4 regions of the Streptomyces sp. SCPE 10 genome follow, and region 1 is predicted to be linked to each of the others. Evidence: riboswitches for the same ligand, from Rfam matches in the RefSeq annotation. Region 1 holds a riboswitch; each other region holds the start of a gene.

Evidence for each region. A riboswitch is a leader RNA that binds a small molecule or an ion and turns the genes downstream of it on or off. The one in region 1 is predicted to bind cyclic di-AMP.
Region 2: it holds a riboswitch for cyclic di-AMP, as region 1 does, so the genes downstream of both, ACSP97_RS18950 (M23 family metallopeptidase) here and ACSP97_RS26495 (M23 family metallopeptidase) in region 1, are expected to answer to the same signal.
Region 3: it holds a riboswitch for cyclic di-AMP, as region 1 does, so the genes downstream of both, ACSP97_RS20945 (transglycosylase SLT domain-containing protein) here and ACSP97_RS26495 (M23 family metallopeptidase) in region 1, are expected to answer to the same signal.
Region 4: it holds a riboswitch for cyclic di-AMP, as region 1 does, so the genes downstream of both, ACSP97_RS15305 (transglycosylase family protein) here and ACSP97_RS26495 (M23 family metallopeptidase) in region 1, are expected to answer to the same signal.

What each region holds. Positions count from the first base shown of each region.
Region 1 covers NZ_CP197069.1:5,728,517-5,733,480, reverse strand. Annotated here, with positions in the region: gene ACSP97_RS26500 (GntR family transcriptional regulator) at 139-825, opposite strand; gene ACSP97_RS26495 (M23 family metallopeptidase) at 1,048-1,791, opposite strand; cyclic di-AMP (ydaO/yuaA leader) riboswitch at 1,804-1,966, opposite strand; gene ACSP97_RS26490 (M16 family metallopeptidase) at 2,187-3,557, opposite strand; gene ACSP97_RS26485 (M16 family metallopeptidase) at 3,575-4,964, opposite strand, start outside.
Region 2 covers NZ_CP197069.1:4,072,694-4,077,657, forward strand. Annotated here, with positions in the region: gene ACSP97_RS18935 (TetR/AcrR family transcriptional regulator) at 1-516, opposite strand, end outside; gene ACSP97_RS18940 (NAD(P)H-binding protein) at 604-1,458, shown strand; tRNA gene ACSP97_RS18945 (tRNA-Met) at 1,592-1,665, shown strand; cyclic di-AMP (ydaO/yuaA leader) riboswitch at 1,980-2,146, shown strand; gene ACSP97_RS18950 (M23 family metallopeptidase) at 2,156-3,217, shown strand; gene ACSP97_RS18955 (aldo/keto reductase) at 3,291-4,235, shown strand; gene ACSP97_RS18960 (PrsW family intramembrane metalloprotease) at 4,281-4,964, opposite strand, start outside.
Region 3 covers NZ_CP197069.1:4,507,263-4,512,226, forward strand. Annotated here, with positions in the region: gene ACSP97_RS20930 (M56 family metallopeptidase) at 1-269, opposite strand, end outside; gene fahA (fumarylacetoacetase) at 476-1,696, opposite strand; gene ACSP97_RS20940 (HAD family hydrolase) at 1,994-2,806, shown strand; gene ACSP97_RS20945 (transglycosylase SLT domain-containing protein) at 2,836-3,321, opposite strand; cyclic di-AMP (ydaO/yuaA leader) riboswitch at 3,325-3,533, opposite strand; gene ACSP97_RS20950 (polyprenyl synthetase family protein) at 4,066-4,964, shown strand, end outside.
Region 4 covers NZ_CP197069.1:3,278,646-3,283,609, forward strand. Annotated here, with positions in the region: gene eno (phosphopyruvate hydratase) at 1-1,253, opposite strand, end outside; gene ACSP97_RS15305 (transglycosylase family protein) at 1,567-2,304, opposite strand; cyclic di-AMP (ydaO/yuaA leader) riboswitch at 2,308-2,477, opposite strand; gene ACSP97_RS15310 (transglycosylase family protein) at 2,661-3,767, opposite strand; gene ACSP97_RS15315 (cytochrome P450 family protein) at 3,977-4,964, opposite strand, start outside.

The DNA of each region.
Region 1 (4,964 bases):
GGAGGCGTATTTCGCGATTTCCGGCGTTTTCACGACGGAACGCCCACCCCATTCACCCGGGTCGGTAATTAACGGCACCGAAGAAATAGGGGAATACCGGCCCACGAAATACCCACCCCTTTGTATACGGCACCCGTGTTAATTCTGTGCGCCGGACATGTTTACGGCATGTTGCGAAGTCCTCACACGCTCGGCGCCACCGGGCACGCGCAGCCGGTGCTCGGCCGCCGCCCGCTCGGCGTGCAGCGCGGTCACCGCGCGGGCGCGCGCTCCGTCGCCGCGCGCCACCGCGTCCACGATCGCGCCGTGCTCGGCCCAGGTGCCGACCGGGTCCGACGGCGCGTCGAGCACGTACATCCAGGCGATCTTGTGGCGCAGCTGGAGGAGGGTGGAGGTCAGCGAGGGGCTGCCGCAGGCCTGGGCCAGCGTCTCGTGGAACCAGCCGTCCAGTGCGCGCAGTTCCTCGCTGTCGCCCCGCCTGGCGCGCTCCTGCCCCAGCCTGACCAGCCCGCGCAGCACCTTCAGGTGCGCCCCGGTGCGCCGCCGGGCGGCCCGGGCGGCGCCGAGCGGTTCCAGGAGCAGGCGCATCTCCAGCAGGTCGGCGGCCTCTTGCTCGCTCGGTTCGGCCACACAGGCGCCCGCGTGCCGGCGCGTCACCACGAAGCCCTCCGCCTCCAGGGTGCGCAGCGCCTCGCGCACGGGGACGCGCGAGACCCCGTAGCGGCGGGCCAGCACCTCCTCGGTGAGACGGCCGCCGCGTTCCAGGACGCCGGCGACGATGTCGTCCCGGATCGCCGTGCACACCGACTGCGCCGGAATACGCATGACCGACCTCCGCCTTGATCCCCGCGACACGACGCCGACGACGGACGCGTTTTTCCCATGACTCTATTCCGGTGACTCTATTCCACCGCGCCGCCTTTTCCGACGGCGGGCCGGAATCCGGGGATATTTTTTGGACAACGGCGACCGGAACACCGCGGGAAAGGCGAAAGCCCCGGCTCGGTGGCCGGGGCTTCGGATGCCGTGCGGGGGCGTGCGGGCTCGTCAGACGTCCACGCCGTGGTTGCGCAGGTAGGCGACGGGGTCGACGTCCGAGCCGTAGTCGGGGCTGGTGCGCGCCTCGAAGTGCAGGTGCGGACCGGTGACGTTGCCGGTGGCGCCGGACAGGCCGATCTGCTGGCCCGCGGTGACCTGCTGGCCCACCGTGACGCCGATGGACGACAGATGGCCGTACTGGGTGTACATGCCGTCGGCCATGCGGATCACTATCTGGTTGCCGTACGCCCCGCCCCAGCCGGTGGAGACGACGGTGCCGACGCCGACCGCGTGCACCGGGGTGCCGCTGGCCGCGTGGAAGTCGATGCCGGTGTGGGACCCGGAGGACCACAGCGAACTGCTGGCCTCGTAGCCGGTGGACACGTAGGAGTGCGCGATCGGGGCGACGAAGGCGTTCAGCCGCCTGCGCTCGGCCTCGCGGGCGGCGCGGGCCTCCGCCTCGCGCGCCTCCTCCACCCGCTTGGCAGCGGCCTCCTGGGCCGCCTTGCGCTCGGCGGCCCGCTGCTGGGCGCTGGCCTGCGCGTCGATCTGCTGGGCGACGTCGTCGCTCGCGGCGAGTACGGGGGTGAGACCGGTCTGCTCCGCGGGGCGCTCGGCGGCGAGCGCCGGAGAGGCCGCGAGGGTGCCGATGACGCCGGTGGTCGTCAGGGCCGCGACGCCGGCCGCCTGGGCGGTGGTTCGCTTGACCCGGCCGGGCTTGCGGTGCTTCCCGGTGGCGCACATGAACGCCATGGAGTGGCTGGTCCTTTCCTTCCCTCTCGCCTACCGGGTTAGCTGACGGGTTCGGAGCAGGAAGGTCTCCTACGGGCTCCCTCGCGTCACGCGCGGGTGCCCGATTCACCCCAGGGACGTGTGGGTCCCCGGCTCCCCTGGCTCGCGCCGTACGGGGACTCGGCGATGGCTGCCCGGTGCCGCGGGTGCGGCGCACTGCCCGACGAACAGCCTGGACGAAGCTATGCGGACCGGCTCCCGATTCCCAAACAGATCGGGGTTTTTGTAGCGCATCCCACAGGGCAGACGGGCAACCTCCGCCCCAATTCGGACATCTGAGGGAGAGAGTGGAACAACAGGGGCCCTGACGACCCGTAGGTCGCCAGGGCCCCGTCCCCTGTGTGCCGTTACTGCCGCTACTCGGCCGCCACCACGGTGACGTCGCCGATGCCCAGCGCCTCGACCGGCGCCTTGATCTGCGCAGCGTCACCGACCAGGACGGTCACCAGGCGGTCCACCGGGAAGGCGTTGACGACGGCCGCGGTCGCCTCCACCGTGCCCGTGGCGGCCAGTTGCCGGTACAGCGTCGCCTGGAAGTCGTCGGGCAGGTGCTGCTCGACCTGGTCGGCGAGGGTGCTCGCGACGGCCGCCGCGGTCTCGTACTTCAGCGGCGCGACCCCGACGAGGTTCTGCACGGCGACGTCCCGCTCGGCGTCGGTCAGGCCCTCCGCCGCGAGGGTGCGCAGCACCTTCCACAGGTCGTCGAGGGCGGGGCCGGTGTTGGGCGTGTCCACGGAGCCGCTGATGGCGAGCATCGACGCGCCGGTGCCGTCCGGGGCGGAGCGCAGGACCTGGCCGAAGGAGCGCACCCCGTAGGTGTAGCCCTTCTCCTCGCGCAGCACGCGGTCCAGGCGGGAGGTGAGGGTGCCGCCGAGGCAGTAGGTGCCGAGCACCTGGGCGGGCCACACCCGGTCGTGCCGGTCCGGGCCGATCCGGCCGATGAGCAGCTGCGTCTGGACGGCGCCGGGCCTGTCCACGATGACGACGCGTCCGGTGTCGTCGGCCGTCACCGCAGGCACGGGCCGGGGCTCGCCGGGCGTGCCGGTCCAGGCGCCCAGGGTGTCGGCGAGCAGCGCGTCCAGGTCGATGCCGGTGAGGTCGCCGACCACCACGGCGGTGGCCGTGCCGGGGCGCACATGGCGCTCGTAGAAGGCGCGCACGGCGGGCGCGTCGATCTTCTCGACGGTCTCCTCGGTGCCCTGGCGCGGCCGGGACATGCGCGAGGCCGCCGGGAACAGCTCCTTGGACAGCTCCTTGGCGGCACGGCGGGCGGGGTTGGCCAGCTCGTGCGGGATCTCGTCCAGGCGGTTGCGGACCAGGCGCTCGATCTCGCTCTCGGCGAAGGCGGGAGCCCGCAGCGCGTCGGCGACCAGGCCGAGGCCCTTGGCCAGGCGGGAGGCGGGGACCTCCAGGCTGAGCCGGACGCCGGGGTGGTCGGCGTGCGCGTCGAGGGTGGCGCCCGCGCGCTCCAGCTCGGCGGCGAACTCCTCGGCGGAGTGCCGGTCGGTGCCCTCGGAGAAGGCGCGCGCCATGATGGTGGCCACGCCGTCCAGGCCGGCCGGCTCGGCGTCCAGGGGCGCGTCGAGCAGCACCTCCACCGCGACGACCTGCTGGCCGGGGCGGTGGCAGCGCAGCACGGTCAGGCCGTTGTCGAGCGCGGCGCGCTCGGGGGCCGGGAAGGCCCAGGGCCTGGCCTCGCCGGGCTGTGGCCGGGGGTGGAAGTCCATGGTGGCGAGCTGCTCGGTCACTTGGCCGTCTCCTCGTTCTCGTTCCCGGCCTCTACGGTGGCTTCCGACTCGGGGTCCTCGGGCAGGTCGGCGTCCTCGACGTTCTCCGGGGACTTGGGCTCGTAGACCAGGACCGCGCGGTTGTCGGGGCGCAGGCGGGCCTTGGCGACCTCCCGGACCTCCTCCGGGGTCACCTCCAGGATGCGCGGCACGGCGTTCAGGGCGAGCTGCGGGTCGCCGAACAGGACGGCGTAGCGGCACAGTTCGTCGGCGCGGCCCGCGACCGTGCCGAGCCGGTCCAGCCACTCGCGCTCCAACTGGGCCTGGGCGCGCTCCATTTCCTCGGCGGTGGGGCCTTCCTCGGCGAACCGGGCCAGCTCCTCGTCGATGGCGGCCTCGATGACCGGCACCTCCACGTCGCCGGAGGTCTTCACGTCCAGCCAGCCCATGGAGGGCGCGCCGGCCAGGCGCAGCAGGCCGAAGCCGGCCGCGACGGCCGTGCGGTCGCGGCGCACCAGCCGGTTGTAGAGCCGGGAGGACTCGCCGCCGCCGAGGACGGTCAGGGCGAGGTCGGCCGCGTCGCAGGCGCGCGTACCGTCGTGCGGCAGCCGGTAGGAGGCCATCAGGGCGCGCGCCGGGACCTCCTCGACGACGACCTCGCGCAGCTGCTCGCCGATGACGTCCGGCAGGGAGCCGTCCCGGGGCGCGGGCTTGCCGTCGTGGGCCGGGATGGAGCCGAAGTACTTCTCCACCCAGGCGAGCGTCTGCTCGGGGTCGATGTCGCCGACCACGGAGAGCACCGCGTTGTTCGGCGCGTAGTAGGTGCGGAAGAACTGGCGGGCGTCCTCCAGGGTGGCCGCGTCCAGGTCCGCCATGGAGCCGATCGGCGTGTGGTGGTAGGGGTGGCCCTCGGGGTACGACATGGCGGTCAGCCGCTCGAAGGCCGTTCCGTAGGGAACGTTGTCGTAACGCTGGCGGCGCTCGTTCTTCACGACGTCCCGCTGGTTCTCCATGGACTCGTCGTCCAGGGCGGTCAGCAGGGAGCCCATGCGGTCGGCCTCCAGCCAGAGCGCCAGCTCCAGCTGGTGGGCGGGCATGGTCTCGAAGTAGTTGGTGCGCTCGAAGCTGGTGGTGCCGTTGAGCGAGCCGCCGGCGCCCTGCACCAGTTCGAAGTGGCCGTTGCCCTTGACCTGCCCCGAGCCCTGGAACATCAGGTGCTCGAAAAGGTGGGCCAGGCCGGTGCGCCCCTTGACCTCGTGGCGGGAGCCGACGTCGTACCAAAGGCAGACGGCCGCCACGGGGGTCAGGTGGTCCTCGGAGAGCACCACGCGCAGACCGTTGGCCAGGCGGTGCTCGGTCGCTGTCAGGCCCCCGGAGCCTGCCTCGGCTGTGGTCGTGTGACCCATG
Region 2 (4,964 bases), 1.7 Mb from region 1:
CCTCTGCCAGTTGGTCCGGGCGAGCACCCGTTGGACCGCGAGCACCTGCGCGGCTCGCAGGCGTGCCCGGATGCCTTCGCCGAGGGCCTTCGCCAGTGCTTCCTCGTCCTCGAGCCGGTACTGCGTGAGCCGTCCCGCCAGGCTCGGCGTGGTGAACACCAGCCGATGGAACGCCACCACCTCGGGGTGATCGTTGAGGCCGGTGACGGGGTCGTACCGATCGAGGCCGGCCCGGAAGTGCCGGTGCAGTGCCGTCACCGGCTCGATGCCGGGCTCACGGTCACGTACGACGCGTGCCGCCTCGCCCTGGTGATCCGCGAACCGGTGCAGCACCAGGTCTTCCTTGGTGGGGAAGTACCGGAAGAGAGTCGGCTTGGAGACCTCGGCCGCTGCGGCGATGTCGTTGACCGAAACACGGTCGAAGCCGCGCTCCAGGAACAGCGAGACGGCCGCGTCGCCGATGGCGTCGCGCGTCCGCTCCTTCTTGCGGGCCCGCAGTCCCGTCGGCTCGCTCATCTGGCCACCGTAACATTCGTTACCGAGTTGCTTTTTTAACCGGGTAACGTTTTCATGAGTGGCGTGCATCAGACAGACATTCCTCCCGTGCTCGTGACCGGCGCGACGGGCCGGGTCGGCCGCGTCGTCGTCGACCGACTCCTCGAAGCGGGCGTACCGGTCCGCGCCCTCATCCATCGCGCCGAGACGGCGGCGACGCTGCCGGCGAAGGCCGAGGTCTTCACCGGCGACCTCACCGCGCCCGAGTCACTCGACCCGGCGTTGAAGGGCGCCGGTGCGGTCCTCCTCGTCTGGACCGCCCCGCCCGAGACGGCCGAGGCGGTCGTCGCGCGGCTGGCAGCCCACGTGCGGCGGGTCGTCTTCCTCTCCTCCCCGCACCAGACGCCGCACCCCTTCTTCCAGCAGCCCAATCCCATGGCCGTGCTGCACGCCGACATCGAGCGGCTCATCGCGGCGACCGGACTCGAACCGACGATCATCCGGCCCGGGATGTTCGCGTCGAACTCGCTGGCCTGGTGGGCACCCGCGATCCGGGCCGGCGAGACCGTCCGGTGGCCGTACGGCGCTGCCGAGACGGCACCGGTCGACGACCGCGACGTCGCGGCCGTCGCCGCGCGGACGCTCCACGAGGACGGACACGTCGGAGCCGACTACGTCCTCACGGGCCCCGAATCGCTGACCCACGCCGCGCAGGTGGACGTCATCGGTGACGCCCTGGGGCGCCGGATCGCCTTCGAGGAGATGACGCCGGACGAGTTCCGAAGGCTGTCGGAGGGCACGGCGCCCGCCTCGGTCGTCGACATGCTGCTCGCCGCGTGGAGCGCGGCGGTCGGACAGCCCGCGTACCTCACCACCGCGGTGGCCGACATCCTCGGGACGGCGCCGCGGACGTTTCGCCAGTGGGCCGCCGACCATGCCACCGCGTTCACGGAGGGTCCGTAGCCGGGGTCGCCGTCGCGGCGGACCGCGTCGCGCCGCAGGTCGGGCCGTCGGCCCGGTGGTGACCCGGACCTGGGGGCCCGCGGCAAAGCCGTGTGCTCGGCACCCCGAACATGGCGTACACTGGAATCACCGACGCGGGGTGGAGCAGCTCGGTAGCTCGCTGGGCTCATAACCCAGAGGTCGCAGGTTCAAATCCTGTCCCCGCTACTGAAGACTCAGGGCCGGAATCCATGCACTGGATTCCGGCCCTGAGTGTTTTCCGGCAGCCGTCGCCGCGGCTCCCGTAAGAGGTATCACCTACGGTGACCGTGCGACCGCCGTACGCATAACAACTGAGTCACCATCAAAAACCGGATGACTCCTGAACCCCGGTCAACTCGCCCGGTTTGGCGGCCCCCTGGGCGGTAAGTCCACGCCCCAGAGCCGTAATGATCAAGCCGAACGGCTTGGAAAGTGACGGCCGAGTCTATTAACGTTCGATAACGCAGCGCGGTCGTCCCAGCCGTCACCCGAGGCGGCTCCGTGCGCACGCGCCGAATCCCGTAAGGGAACCGGGGAACCACCACCTTGGGGTGAATCACGCGGACACCACCGTGAACTCAGCGAGTCCACGGCCGGTATACGCGCGTAGGAGACCTTCCTGCTCCGAACCCGTCAGCTAACCCGGTAGGCGGAGGAAGGAAAGGAGCACGCCCCCGTGGCGTCCAACCGGCCTGCCCCACAAGCCCCGTTCGTGCCCGCCCAACGCGATTCCGAGCCGTTCGGCCACGGCCCCGGCCCCGAGGGCGAGGGCCCCTGGGAGGAGTGGAACCCCACCGAGGAGTCCGTCGCCCCGGTCCGCGGCCGGCACCGCGTCGTCAAGCAGCGCGGCGGCTTCGCACGCAGCTCCACCGTCCTCGGCGTCGGTGTGATCGCCGCCGTCGGCGCGGGCGGCATCGCCAGCGCCAACACCGGCAAGTCCCCGGTCTCCATCTCCATGCCGGACCTGCCCTCCGTCTCGGTGCCGCACCTGTCCTCCGTGGAGCACCTGCTCGGCGACGACTCCGCCGGTTCCGCCGAGAAGCACCAGGCCACCGACACCGCGCTCACCGGCATCGGGCAGACCACCGAGGACGGCACACCCACCGGCGCCGGCGAGGCCCTGCGCAACCGGATCATGGCCCAGGCCGAGCAGCAGCAGGGCCAGGCCGACAGCAAGGCCACCGCCGCCATGGTCGCCGCCGCCCAGCAGCAGAGCGACGCGGCGGCCGCCCAGGCCGCGAAGGAGGCCGCCGACAAGGCCGCCACCGCCAAGCAGCAGGCCGAGGCCGACGCCAAGAAGGCCGCCGAGGCCAAGCGGCTGGCCGAGCTGGCCAAGCAGTACACGCTGCCGGTCGTCTCGTACACCATCACCGGCACCTTTGGGCAGCCCGGCGCCATGTGGTCCTCCGGCTACCACACCGGCCTCGACTTCGCCGCCCCCACCGGCACCCTGATCAAGGCCGTCCACGGCGGCACCATCACCCAGGCCGGCTGGGCCGGTGCCTACGGCTACCGCACCGTCCTCACCCTGGACGACGGCACCGAGCTGTGGTTCTGCCACCAGTCCTCGATCAACGTCTCGGTCGGCCAGAAGGTCACCACCGGCGAGGTCATCGGCCGGGTCGGCGCCACCGGCAACGTCACCGGACCGCACCTGCACCTGGAGGTGCACCCGGGCGGGCAGGCCACCGGCGTCGACCCGGCGCCCTGGCTGCGCGACAAGGGCCTCACCCCCTGAGCACACCGGTCCCCGTGGCGATTTCGGGCCGGCGGCGGAACGCGGGCGTCCACCGCGGGTGTAATGGTGGAGCATGACTTCTCTGCGCACACTGGGCTCTTCCGACCTCGAGGTCTTCCCGCTCTGCCTGGGCGGCAACGTGTTCGGCTGGACCGCCGACGAACAGACCTCCTTCGCCGTCCTGGACGCCTACACGGCCGCGGGCGGCAACTTCGTCGACACGGCCGACGTCTACACCGCCTGGGTGGAGGGTCACCAGGGTGGCGAGTCCGAGACCGTCATCGGCAAGTGGCTCAAGGCCCGCGGTAACCGCTCCGACGTCGTCATCGCCACCAAGGTCAGCCAGCACCCGCAGTACCCGGGCCTGTCCGCGGCCAACATCAAGGCCGCCGCCGACGCCTCCCTCGCCCGCCTGGGCACCGACTACATCGACCTCTACTACACCCACTTCGACCAGCCTGACGTGCCGGTGGAGGAGATCATCGGCGCCCTGGACGAGCTGGTGAAGGCCGGCAAGGTGCGGCAGATCGCCGCGTCCAACATCAGCGCCGAGCGGCTGCGGGAGTCCCTGGACTTCTCCACCCGTGAGGGCCTGGCCCGCTACGTGGCGGTCCAGCCCCACTACAACCTGGTCTCCCGCGACACCTACGAGGGCCCGCTCCAGGACCTCGTCGCCCGTGAGGGCCTGTCCTGCGTGCCGTACTTCGCCCTCGCCGCCGGCTTCCTCACCGGCAAGTACCGGCCCGGCCGGAAGGTGGACAGCGCCCGCGCCAACCGGGCCGCGGACTACGCGGAGACCGAGCGCGGCCAGAAGGTCCTCGCCGCCCTCGACGAGATCGCCGCCGCCCACGAGGCACCGCACGCCACCGTCGCCCTCGCCTGGCTGGCCGCCCAGCCGACGGTCACCGCCCCGATCGCCTCGGCGCGCACGCTGGACCAGCTCCCGGCCCTGCTGGGCGTCGGCGAACTGAAGCTGACGGACGAGGAGCTGAAGAAGCTGACGGACGCCTCGGCGTAGCCGGCGGCAGCGGGGTTCCGGGAGGTCCCGGGGGTCCCGGCGGCGTCACGTCCGGTACGGGTTGTACGACGTGGCGTACGGCGCCGCCGGGTAGCCGTACCCGGGCCCGCCGTGCCCGGGGCCGCCCTGTGCGGGTCCGCCGTATCCGTGTCCGGGGCCGCCCCACCCCGGTCCGTACCCCTGGTTGTACGGTGCCGGGGCCCAGGGCGTCGGTGCCGGGGCCGCCGTGCGGGCCGCGTACTCCAGCGCGGGCCGGGCCGCGTCCCGGCGCTGCCACAGCTCGTCCAGCAGCTCCCGCTCGCGGGCGACGAAGCCGGCGCCGGCCCGGCCGCGCCGCCCCCGCCGCCGCAGCAGCGCCAGCGCGGTGGCCTCGGTCTCGTACCGGGCCACCGCACGCGCCGTGGCCCGGCCGCCGTGGTGGCGGGCGAAGTCGCGGGCCATCCGCCGTGCCCGCATCGAGCCCAGGGCGAACGGCTCGGCCGGACCCAGCCACCCGGCCAGGACGTAGACGGGCAGCTCCTCGCGCACGGTGCGCAGCTCCCGCTGCCGGGTCCAGATCCCGAGCCAGGTCAGCAGCCCGAACACGGGCAGCATGAACATGCCGTAGACGGCGAGGAAGCCGAACTGGCCGAAGGTGGCGGAGCCGTTCCACAGGGCGTGCATGCACATCGCGAGCAGCAGCCCGCCGAGCGGCACCAGCAGCCGCCGGGCCCGCTGGTGCGGGCCGCT
Region 3 (4,964 bases), 1.2 Mb from region 1:
CACACCGGGGCCGCGGAGAGGTCGTAGGCGGCCGTGACGGCGGGCGGCGCGGGAGCGAACACATGGTCGCGCACGGTGCGGAAGACGGCCGCGGCGCCGAGGGTCAGCCCGGCCACACAGCACAGGAGGACGGTGGCGACCAGGCACTGCCACACCCACAGCGCGACCACGGGTTCCCGTTCGGGCCAGTCGGCCCGGGTCAGCGCGCGCGGTGCCGGTACGGCCGCCGTCAGGGCGACGACGCTCAGCAGGAGCAGGCAGACGGTCATGCCGGGGCTCCGGTTCCTGGTCCGAGAGGGGCGGGAAGGAAAGGGGCGGTGCGGGTACGGGTGGTGCGGCGAGGGGCGGTGCGCGCGGGCGCCCGCCGGGACGTGGTGCCTGTCCCCGCCAGTATGACGAAGAGGGGCGCCGGGAGTCAGGTACCGGAACACGGACCGTCCCGATCCGGCACCCGCGCGCGGCGCCCGGTGCCGGATCAGACCGACGGCACGATCCGCCCGGTGACCTCGCCGAGCCCGACGCGGGTCCCGTTCGGGCCGGGGGCCCACGCCGACAGCGTCACCACGTCGCCGTCCTCCAGGAAGGCGCGCTTGCCGTCGGGGAGGTCGAGGGGGTCACGGCCGTTCCAGGTCAGCTCCAGCAGCGAGCCGCGCTGGTGCTCGTCGGGCCCGCTGACGGTGCCCGAGCCGTACAGGTCGCCGGTGCGCAGCGAGGCGCCGTTGACCGTCATCTGGGCGAGCTGCTGCGCGGCGGTCCAGTACATGGTGGAGAACGGCGGCTCGGCCACCACGTGGCCGTTGACGGCGACCGAGATCCGCAGGTCGTAGCCGCCGGGCTCGATGCCGGGGGCGGCGTCGTCCAGGTAGGGGAGCAGCGGGTGGGTGCGCTCGGGCGGGGCCGTCCTCGCGTGTTCCAGGGCCTCCAGCGGGGTGATCCACGCCGACACCGAGGTCGCGAACGACTTGCCGAGGAACGGGCCGAGGGGCACGTACTCCCAGGCCTGGATGTCCCGCGCGGACCAGTCGTTGAGCAGGCACAGCCCGAAGACGTGCTCCCGGAAGTCGCCGAGCGCGACCGGGGTCCCCAGCTCGGTCGGCACGCCCACGACGAAGCCGACCTCGGCCTCGATGTCCAGCCGGATCGACGGCCCGAACACGGGCGCCGGGTCGGCGGGGCCCTTGCGCTGCCCGGAGGGCCGTACGACGTCCGTGCCCGAGACCACCACGGTGCCGGCGCGGCCGTGGTAGCCGATCGGCAGGTGCTTCCAGTTGGGGGTGAGGGAGTCGGGGGCGTCCGGGCGGAAGATCGTGCCGACGTTGCGGGCGTGGTTCTCCGAGGCGTAGAAGTCGACGTAGTCCGCGACCTCGAAGGGCAGGTGCAGGTCCACCTCGGACAGCGGGTGGAAGAGCGGCTCCAGGGTCTCGCGGTGCGCGGGGTCGGTGACCCAGGAGGTGAGCGCGGCGCGCACCTCCGACCAGGCGGCGCGGCCCGCCGCGAGCAGCGGGTTGAGGGTGGGTCGGGCGAGCAGTGCGTGGTGCGGCGAGCCCAGGGCGGCGGCCGCGGCGCCCGCGTCGAGGACCTGGTCCCCGAGCCGGACGCCGACCCGGCGCTCCCGGCTGCCGGAGGGCGAGAACACGCCATAGGGAAGGTTGTGCGGACCGAAGGGGTCGCCCTCGGGGACGTCGAAGGGGGGCATGGGGTGCTGCCTCGCTCTCATCCGGGCCATGCATGGCGCTGTTCCACGTGATCGGCCACACGTTACGGCCGCGACGCGCCTCTTGGGCAGTGCCCGCCGGGGGTCGCCGCCCCGGCGTGCCCCGATCGACCGGTCCGGGTACCCGGACCGTGCTCCGCGCCCGGCGGTACGTCCGGCCCGCGGCCCGCGGCCGGTCCCCATCAGGGGCGCCACCGCGCGCACTTGGGGGCGGTCGGCACGCAAGTACGCGCGCCGACGGATGAGTCGGCGGAGTCGGAGGATCCGTATTCTCTGCTCATGGCACCCTCCCCCGCGTACGCACTGATCGCCACCGACCTGGACGGGACGCTGCTGCGCGGCGACGACACCGTCTCCGAGCGCACGCTTTCGGCGCTTGCGCGGGCGGCCCGGACCGGCGCCCGGCACCTGGTGGTGACCGGCCGTCCGGCCCCCAGAGTGCGGCCGCTGCTGGCGGCCCTCGGCTGCACGGGGCTCGCGGTGTGCGGACAGGGGGCGCAGGTCTACGACGCCGGGGCCGACCGGCTGCTGTGGTCGGTGCGGCTGGACCGGGAGCAGGCCGAGGCCGCGCTCGGCAAGATCGAGGCCGAGGTGGGGCAGGTGTACGCGGCCGTCGACCAGGACGGGGTGGACGGGCTCACGCTGACCGAGCCGGGCTACCGGATGCCCCATCCGACGCTGCCCGCGGTGCGGGTGGGCCGGCGCGACGATCTGTGGGGGGCGCCGATCAGCAAGGTGCTGCTGCGCCACGCCACCCTGTCCGACGACGCGTTGGCGGCGGTGGCGCGCTCGGTGGTGGGCCCGCTGGCCACGGTCACCATGTCGGGTCCGGGGACCGTGGAGCTCCAGCCGTGCGGGGTGACCAAGGCGACCGGTCTGGCGCTGGCCGCCGAGCGGCTCGGTATCGCCGCGGAACGCTCGCTGGCCTTCGGCGACATGCCCAACGACGTCCCGATGTTCCGGTGGGCGGCGCACGGGGTCGCCATGGCCGACGCCCATCCGGAGCTGAAGGCGGTGGCCGACGAGGTCACCGCGTCGAACGAGGACGACGGCATCGCCGTCGTCCTCGAAAGACTGTTCCCGGCGGGCTGACGGGGTGTCGTCGGCCCGCCGGGCGCCGGTCAGTAGGCGCTGTTGACGTTGTCCATGGAGCCGTAGCGGTGGGCCGCGTAGTTGCAGGCGGCGGTGATGTTGGCGACCGGGTCGTAGATGTTCCAGGAGGTCCCGGCCACGTGGTACGTGTTGAAGGTCGGGTCGATCACCTGGAGCAGGCCCTTGGACGGGATGCCCTTGGCGGCGTTGGAGTCCCACAGGTTGATGGCGTTCGGGTTGCCCGAGGACTCGCGCATGATGTTGCGGTAGATGCCGTTGTAGGAGCCCGGGATGCCCTTCTGGCTCATGATCGCCAGGGACTCGCGGATCCAGCCGTCGAGGTTGTTCGGGTACCCGGCGGTGGTGACGGCGGCCGAGGTGGTGGCGGTGGCCGCGGAGGCGCTGGCGGCGCCCACGAGCGGCATGGCGATCACGGCGGCGCCGGTGCCGGCGACGGCGAGCATACGGACGACGCGGTTGGTGCGGGTGCGGCGCGACTGAACGGCAGCAGGCATGGGGACGTTCCTCTCCTACGCCTGCGAGGTGAGCTGTCGGGTTCGGGCGGGGAGGTGCCCGGCCGTGCCCCGCGAGAGGCACGGCTTAACCCCGAGCCGTCCCGGTGCGACCGCGTGTCGCGGCATGTGCCGCGTCACGTGTGTCGTCCGGTCCGGCGACTTACCTGGGTCCCCCGCTCCTGCCGTACGAATGAGTTCGTTGATGGGTGTACGGGCGGCGGCAGGATTCGGCGTCCGCCCGATGGGTCGGGAACGTATGCGAGAGCACATGTCGGGAACAAGTGCCGGATTCATGCGATGTGGCATTTGACCTTGATCATTGCCCTATGGGGTACTTGATCCTTTGCGATTGTCAACGCTCAACTCGCTTACGCGGCAAGGGGGAAGGGGGTCTCGGGCGGCCGGTCGGGGGCAGGGGGTGTGTGTGGCCCAATTCACCAAATGGCAAACTGTGTTAAATCGGGCATGGGGGATTCCGGGTATTCGTCCCTCGGTGGGGTGGACCGGGTACTCCGCTCACCTCCGGGCTCGCGACGAAGCTCGGATTTTCCTGTTAAGTCGAAAAATGTCCGTTCTTCTCATCCGATCGAAGGGGTGCCGGATGTGCTCCGATACCGCCCGGGCTGGACGGGTGGGCGCTATCGGTGATCGAAACCGGACCGGATACGCTGACTTGAGTGATGGCAGCGACCTATCGACAAACCGTGTAATCGCCAGCAGACACCAGCAGACAGGAGACCCCTCGTGACCGTCGTCGGGCCGTTCGGGCTGAGCGTGCGGGACCAGGCTCTCGAAGCCGATGTCCAGGCCGGATTGGCGGCTGTCGAGGAAGGCCTGCTAGAGGCCACCAAGAGCGAGGTCCCGTTCATCACCGGGGCCGCGCAGCACCTCGTACGGGCCGGCGGGAAGCGGTTCAGGCCGCTGCTCGTGATGCTCGCGGCACAGTTCGGCGACCCCTACGCGCCCGGTGTGGTGCCGTCCGCCGTGGTGGTGGAGCTGACCCACCTCGCCACGCTGTACCACGACGACGTCATGGACGAGGCCGCCGTACGCCGGGGCGTGGACAGCGCCAACACCCGCTGGGGCAACTCCGTCGCGGTCCTCACCGGCGACTTCCTCTTCGCCCGCGCCTCCCAGATCCTCGCCGACCTCGGCCCCGAGGCGGTCCGGGTGCAGGCCCTCGCGTTCGAACGGCTGGTCACCGGCCAGATCCTGGAGACCGCGGGCCCCACCGACGGCCGCGACCCGGTGGAGCACTACCTGGACGTGCTCGGCGGCAAGACGGGCTCCCTGGTGGCGGTCTCCTGCCGGTTCGGCGCGATGATGTCCGGCTCCGACGAGACGGTCGTGGACGTGCTCACCCAGTACGGCGAGCGGCTCGGCGTGGCCTTCCAGCTCGCCGACGACTACCTGGACATCGCCTCCGACTCCCACGAGTCCGGCAAGACCCCCGGGACCGACCTGCGCGAGGGCATCGCGACCCTCCCCGTGCTCCGGCTGCGCGAGCGCGCCGCCCGGCTCGGCCTGCCCGAGGACATCGCCCTGTGCGAGCTGCTGGACTCCGACCTCAGCGACGACGCCCGGCACGCCGAGGCGCTGGCCGCGCTGCGCGCCCACCCGGCCCTGGAGCAGGCCCGCCGGGA
Region 4 (4,964 bases), 2.4 Mb from region 1:
GCGTACACCGCGGCGTCGTCCAGGATCTCCTCGATGCGCAGCAGCTGGTTGTACTTGGCGACGCGCTCGGAGCGGGCCGGGGCGCCGGTCTTGATCTGGCCGCAGTTGGTGGCGACGGCCAGGTCGGCGATGGTGACGTCCTCGGTCTCGCCGGAACGGTGCGACATCATGCACTTGAAGCCGTTGCGCTGGGCCAGCTCGACGGCGTCCAGGGTCTCGGTCAGCGAGCCGATCTGGTTGACCTTGACCAGCAGGGCGTTGGCGGTGCCCTCCTCGATGCCGCGGGCGAGGCGCTCGGGGTTGGTGACGAACAGGTCGTCGCCGACCAGCTGGACCTTGTCGCCGAGCTTGTCGGTGATGACCTTCCAGCCGGCCCAGTCGTCCTCGAACAGCGGGTCCTCGATGGAGACCAGCGGGTAGGCCGCCACCAGCTCCTCGTAGTACTCCGTCATCTCGGCGGCGGAGCGCTCCTTGCCCTCGAAGAGGTACTTGCCGTCCTTGTAGAACTCGGAGGCGGCGACGTCGAGCGCGAGGGCGATCTGCTCGCCGGGGGCGTAGCCGGCCTCCTTGATGGCCTCCAGGATGAGGTCCAGGGCCTCGCGGTTGGAGCCCAGGTTCGGCGCGAAGCCGCCCTCGTCGCCGAGGCCGGTGGCCAGGCCCTTGCTCTTCAGGACCTTCTTCAGGGTGTGGTAGACCTCGGCACCCCAGCGCAGCGCCTCGGAGAAGGACTCCGCGCCGATCGGGGCGATCATGAACTCCTGGATGTCCACGTTGGAGTCGGCGTGCGAGCCGCCGTTCAGGATGTTCATCATCGGCACCGGCAGCAGGTGCGCGTTGGGGCCGCCCAGGTAGCGGAAGAGCGGCAGGTCGGACGCCTCGGAGGCGGCGTGCGCGACGGCCAGGGAGACGCCGAGGATGGCGTTGGCGCCGAGCGAGCCCTTGTTGTCGGTGGCGTCCAGGTCGAACATGGCCTGGTCGATCAGCCGCTGCTCGGTGGCGTCGTAGCCGACCAGCTCCGGGCCGATCTGCTCGATGACGGCGAGGACGGCCTTCTCGACGCCCTTGCCCTGGTAACGGTTGGGGTCACCGTCGCGCAGCTCGATGGCCTCGAAGGCGCCGGTGGAGGCGCCGGACGGGACGGCGGCACGCCCGGTGCTGCCGTCGTCGAGGCCGACCTCGACCTCGACCGTGGGGTTGCCTCGGGAGTCCAGGATTTCCCGGGCTACGACGACGTCGATGGACGGCACGAGCATCTCCTTCTTGGATGTGACGCTGGAAGTGCGGGGCGGTCTGCCTTACGGCTGTGCCTTGCGACTAGAGCCTAACCGTCCAGGGGTCGTCGGCCACCGACCGACCGTCCCGTGGACGGGAGGGACATGCAGACGGTACCCATTGTTCACCCGCGGAACAAAGGGGTTCGCGGATGAGACCCGGCGAAAGAGCGGGAAAACGAACGACCCCGCCCCGGCGCGTACGGGGGAGAACGCGCCGGGGCGGGGAGCCCGTGGGGACGGGGGCGGACCCTTGGGGGCGGGCCCGCCGGGCGGGGCCGTCAGCCGCCGGGGGTCACTTCAGGTGCAGCTGCTGGCCCGGGTAGATGAGGTCGGCGTTGTCGACGATGTCCTTGTTCAGCTCGAACAGCTTGTGCCAGCCGCCGGCCACGTGGTGCTTCGCCGCGATGGAGCTGAGGGTGTCGCCGGTGACGACCTTGTACTCGCCGTCGCCCTTCTTGACCTTCTTGCCGGTCGGGGTGGTGACGGTCTTGCCCGCGCCGCTCGCCGAGGAGCCGGTGGAGCCGCCCGTGGACTTGCCCGTGGTGGACGGGGCCGTGCGCTGGGTGGAGCGGGTGGCGGCCTGCTCGTCGGTGGAGCGGGTGGAGGTGCCCGTGTGCGACGAGGAGGAGCCGGAAGTGGGCGCGGAGCCGTTGTACGGGGTGCTCGACAGGCCCGTGCCGCAGACCGGCCAGGCGCCCTTGCCCTGTGCGGCCAGGACCTTCTCGGCGACGGCTATCTGCTGCGCCTTGCCGGCCTTGTCGGCCGTGGGGGCGTAGGCGGTGCCGCCGTACGCGGCCCAGGTGGAGGCGGAGAACTGCAGACCGCCGTAGTAGCCGTTGCCGGTGTTGATGGACCAGTTGCCGCCGGACTCGCACTGGGCGACCGTGTCCCACTGGGAGGTGGTGGCGGCGGAGGCGTTGCCGGCCGCCATCAGCGGGGCGGCGACGGCGGCACCGGTGACACCGGCGAGCGTGACGGCGCGGACGGCCTTGGACGGACGACGGTGCTTGCCCTTGCCGGAAAACAGCATGAACGATCCCCTCACCGACGCCTGCGAGGTGAGCTGTCGGGTTCGGGCCGGTTGAGTTGCCCGGCCACCCCTCCCGTGGGAGGCGTGGCTTCACCCCGAGCCGGTCCGGCATCAACTGCCGGGCCCGGCACTTACCTTGGGTCCCCCGCTCCTGCCTGCGGCGCTTGACGCGACGACTGTTCCCGGGCAGCCGCTGGCAGGATTAGGCGTTGCGGCCGCCGGGGCTCGTGGTGACGAGCGGTCATGACCGTAGCCACGCGATCCGCGGAATTTCAAAGACGATCAGGGCTTCTGAGACTCATCCCACACTTTCGCCAAAGCGGACATTTGACGATCAAGTGGGGCGTCAACTCGCCCTAGCGGGCGCCCGTTTCGTCACCGACTTTCAGGGTCTGACCGGCGGTGATGTGATTCGGGTCGGCGCCCACGACCTTCTTGTTCGCGGAGTAGAGCTCATGCCATCCGCCGTGCACGTCAAGGGAGTCGGCGATGGTGCTCAGCGAGTCGCCCTCGCGGACGGTGTACGTGCCCGGCTCGCGGGAGGCGTGCCGCCCGGAGTCGGAGCCGTCCTGTCCGGTCGCCGTGCTTTCGTCCGCGGTGCCGCCGCGGTGCCGTCCGCCGCCGAGGGCTCCGGTGTCGACCAGGCTCCAAGAGCCGACGTCCTGCCGGGAATTGTCCGGGTCGTCGGCGGTCGGGGCGGGTGTGACCGTGCCGGTGGGCGCCGAGGGGGCGGTGGGGTCCGGGGCGGTGCCGCCGGTCCCGGGAGCGCCGGTGGAGCCGTGGGAGGCGCCCGGGTGCGGGGCCGCGTGCTTGCCGGTGTGCTTGCCGGTGCCGGTGCCGGCGTCGGAACCGGTGGACGGGGAGGTGGACGGGGAGGTGGACGGGTCGGCGGAGGAGGAGGCGCCGGAGCCGGAGCCGCCGTCGTGGGCGCCGCTGCCGGAGCCGGTGCCGGATCCGCTCGGGGTGGTGTCCTGGCCGCCGCTCGGGGTACCGGAGGGGGCCGAGGCGTCGGGCGGGCCGGAGGGGTCGGTCGTGCCGTCGCCCTGGCCGTTGCCGCCGACGCCCGGATCGACGTCCACTGAACCGGAGTTGGGGGTCAGCCCGGACAGCAGGGCGCAGGTGGCCCAGGGCAGGGTGCCCTTGTCGGCGAGGATCTTCTCGGCCACGGCGATCTGCTGCGAGCGGCTGGCCTGGTCGGCGCTGGAGGCGTACCGGGTGCCGCCGTAGTGGATCCAGTCGTCCTGGGATATCTGGAGGCCGCCGTAGTAGCCGTTGCCGGTGTCGGCGCTCCAGGAGCCGCCGCTCTCGCAGCCGGCGACCTTGTCCCAGGTGGTGCCGTCGGCCGCGTGCGCGCTTGCGGCGCCGAGCAGCGGGATGGCGATGGCGGAGCCGGTCACGCCCGCCGCGACGAGGAGGGCCGGAGCCTGACGGGGGCGGCGGTGACGACCGTTCCCGGAGATCATGCGGAAGCCTTTCGTGCGACTGCGGGGGCCGGCGCGGCGGGTGGTGCCGGTTCGCCACGCTGAGGGGTGAACGTAGCCGCACTCGATCACTTGTCACAAGTTCATGCCGCGCGGATCACGCGAAGATCACAGCGTGGAAGGTTTGCCCTCCGCTCCGTCACACATCCTTCCTCCAGCGCGGAACGGGCCACTCCGTTTCATGGTCCGGGCTACCGGTCGCCCGGCGGGGTGAACTCCACGGGCAGGGTGCGCAGACCGCGCATGATGAGCCCGCCGCGCCAGCGCAGCTCGGCCGGGTCGGCGGCCAGCCGCAGGTCGGGCAGCCGGGTGAAGAGGGTGGCCAGCGCGCTCTGGCCCTCCAGTCGGGCGAGCGGGGCGCCGAGGCAGTAGTGGATGCCGTGCCCGTAGCCGAGGTGCTGGTTGTCCCGGCGGCCGAGGTCCAGCACGTCCGGGTCGGCGAACCGCTCCGGGTCCCGGTCGGCGGCGGCCAGCACGACGAGCACCGGGTCGCCCGGCTCGATCCGCTGCCCGCCGATGGTGAGCGGTTCGGTGGCGAACCGCCAGGTGGCCAGCTCCACCGGGCCGTCGTAGCGCAGCAGTTCCTCCACCCCGGTCGCCAGCAGCTCGTCGTCGCCGCGGGCGAGGGCGTCCTGGAGGCGGTCGCGCTGACCGGGGTGGGTGAGCAGGGCGTAGGTGCCGTTGCCGATGAGGTTGACGGTGGTCTCGAAGCCGGCGAAGAGCAGGATGAAGGCCATCGCCGCGACCTCGTTCTCGGTGAGGTGCTCACCGTGGTCGGAGGCGCGGATGAGGGCGGAGATCAGATCCTCGCCGGGCGCGGGCTCGGCGGGCAGCGCCTCGCGCTTCTTGTGGATCAGCTCGGCGAGGTAGCCGCGCATCTTCTTCACCGACCGCGCCACCCCGCCCCGCGGCCCGCCGCCGTGCCGGATCATCATGCCCGCCCAGTCCCGGAAGTCGTCCTGGTCCTCGCGCGGGACGCCGAGCAGGTCGCAGATGGCGTAGATGGGGAGCGGGAAGGCGAACTCGTGGATGAGGTCGGCGCTGCCGCGCTGCGCGAACCGGTCGATGAGCCGGTCGGTCAGCTCCTGGACCCGGGGCGCGAACGCGGCGACGCGGCGGGGCGTGAACGCCTTGCTGACCAGCCGGCGCAGCCGGGTGTGGTCCGGCGGGTCGATGTTG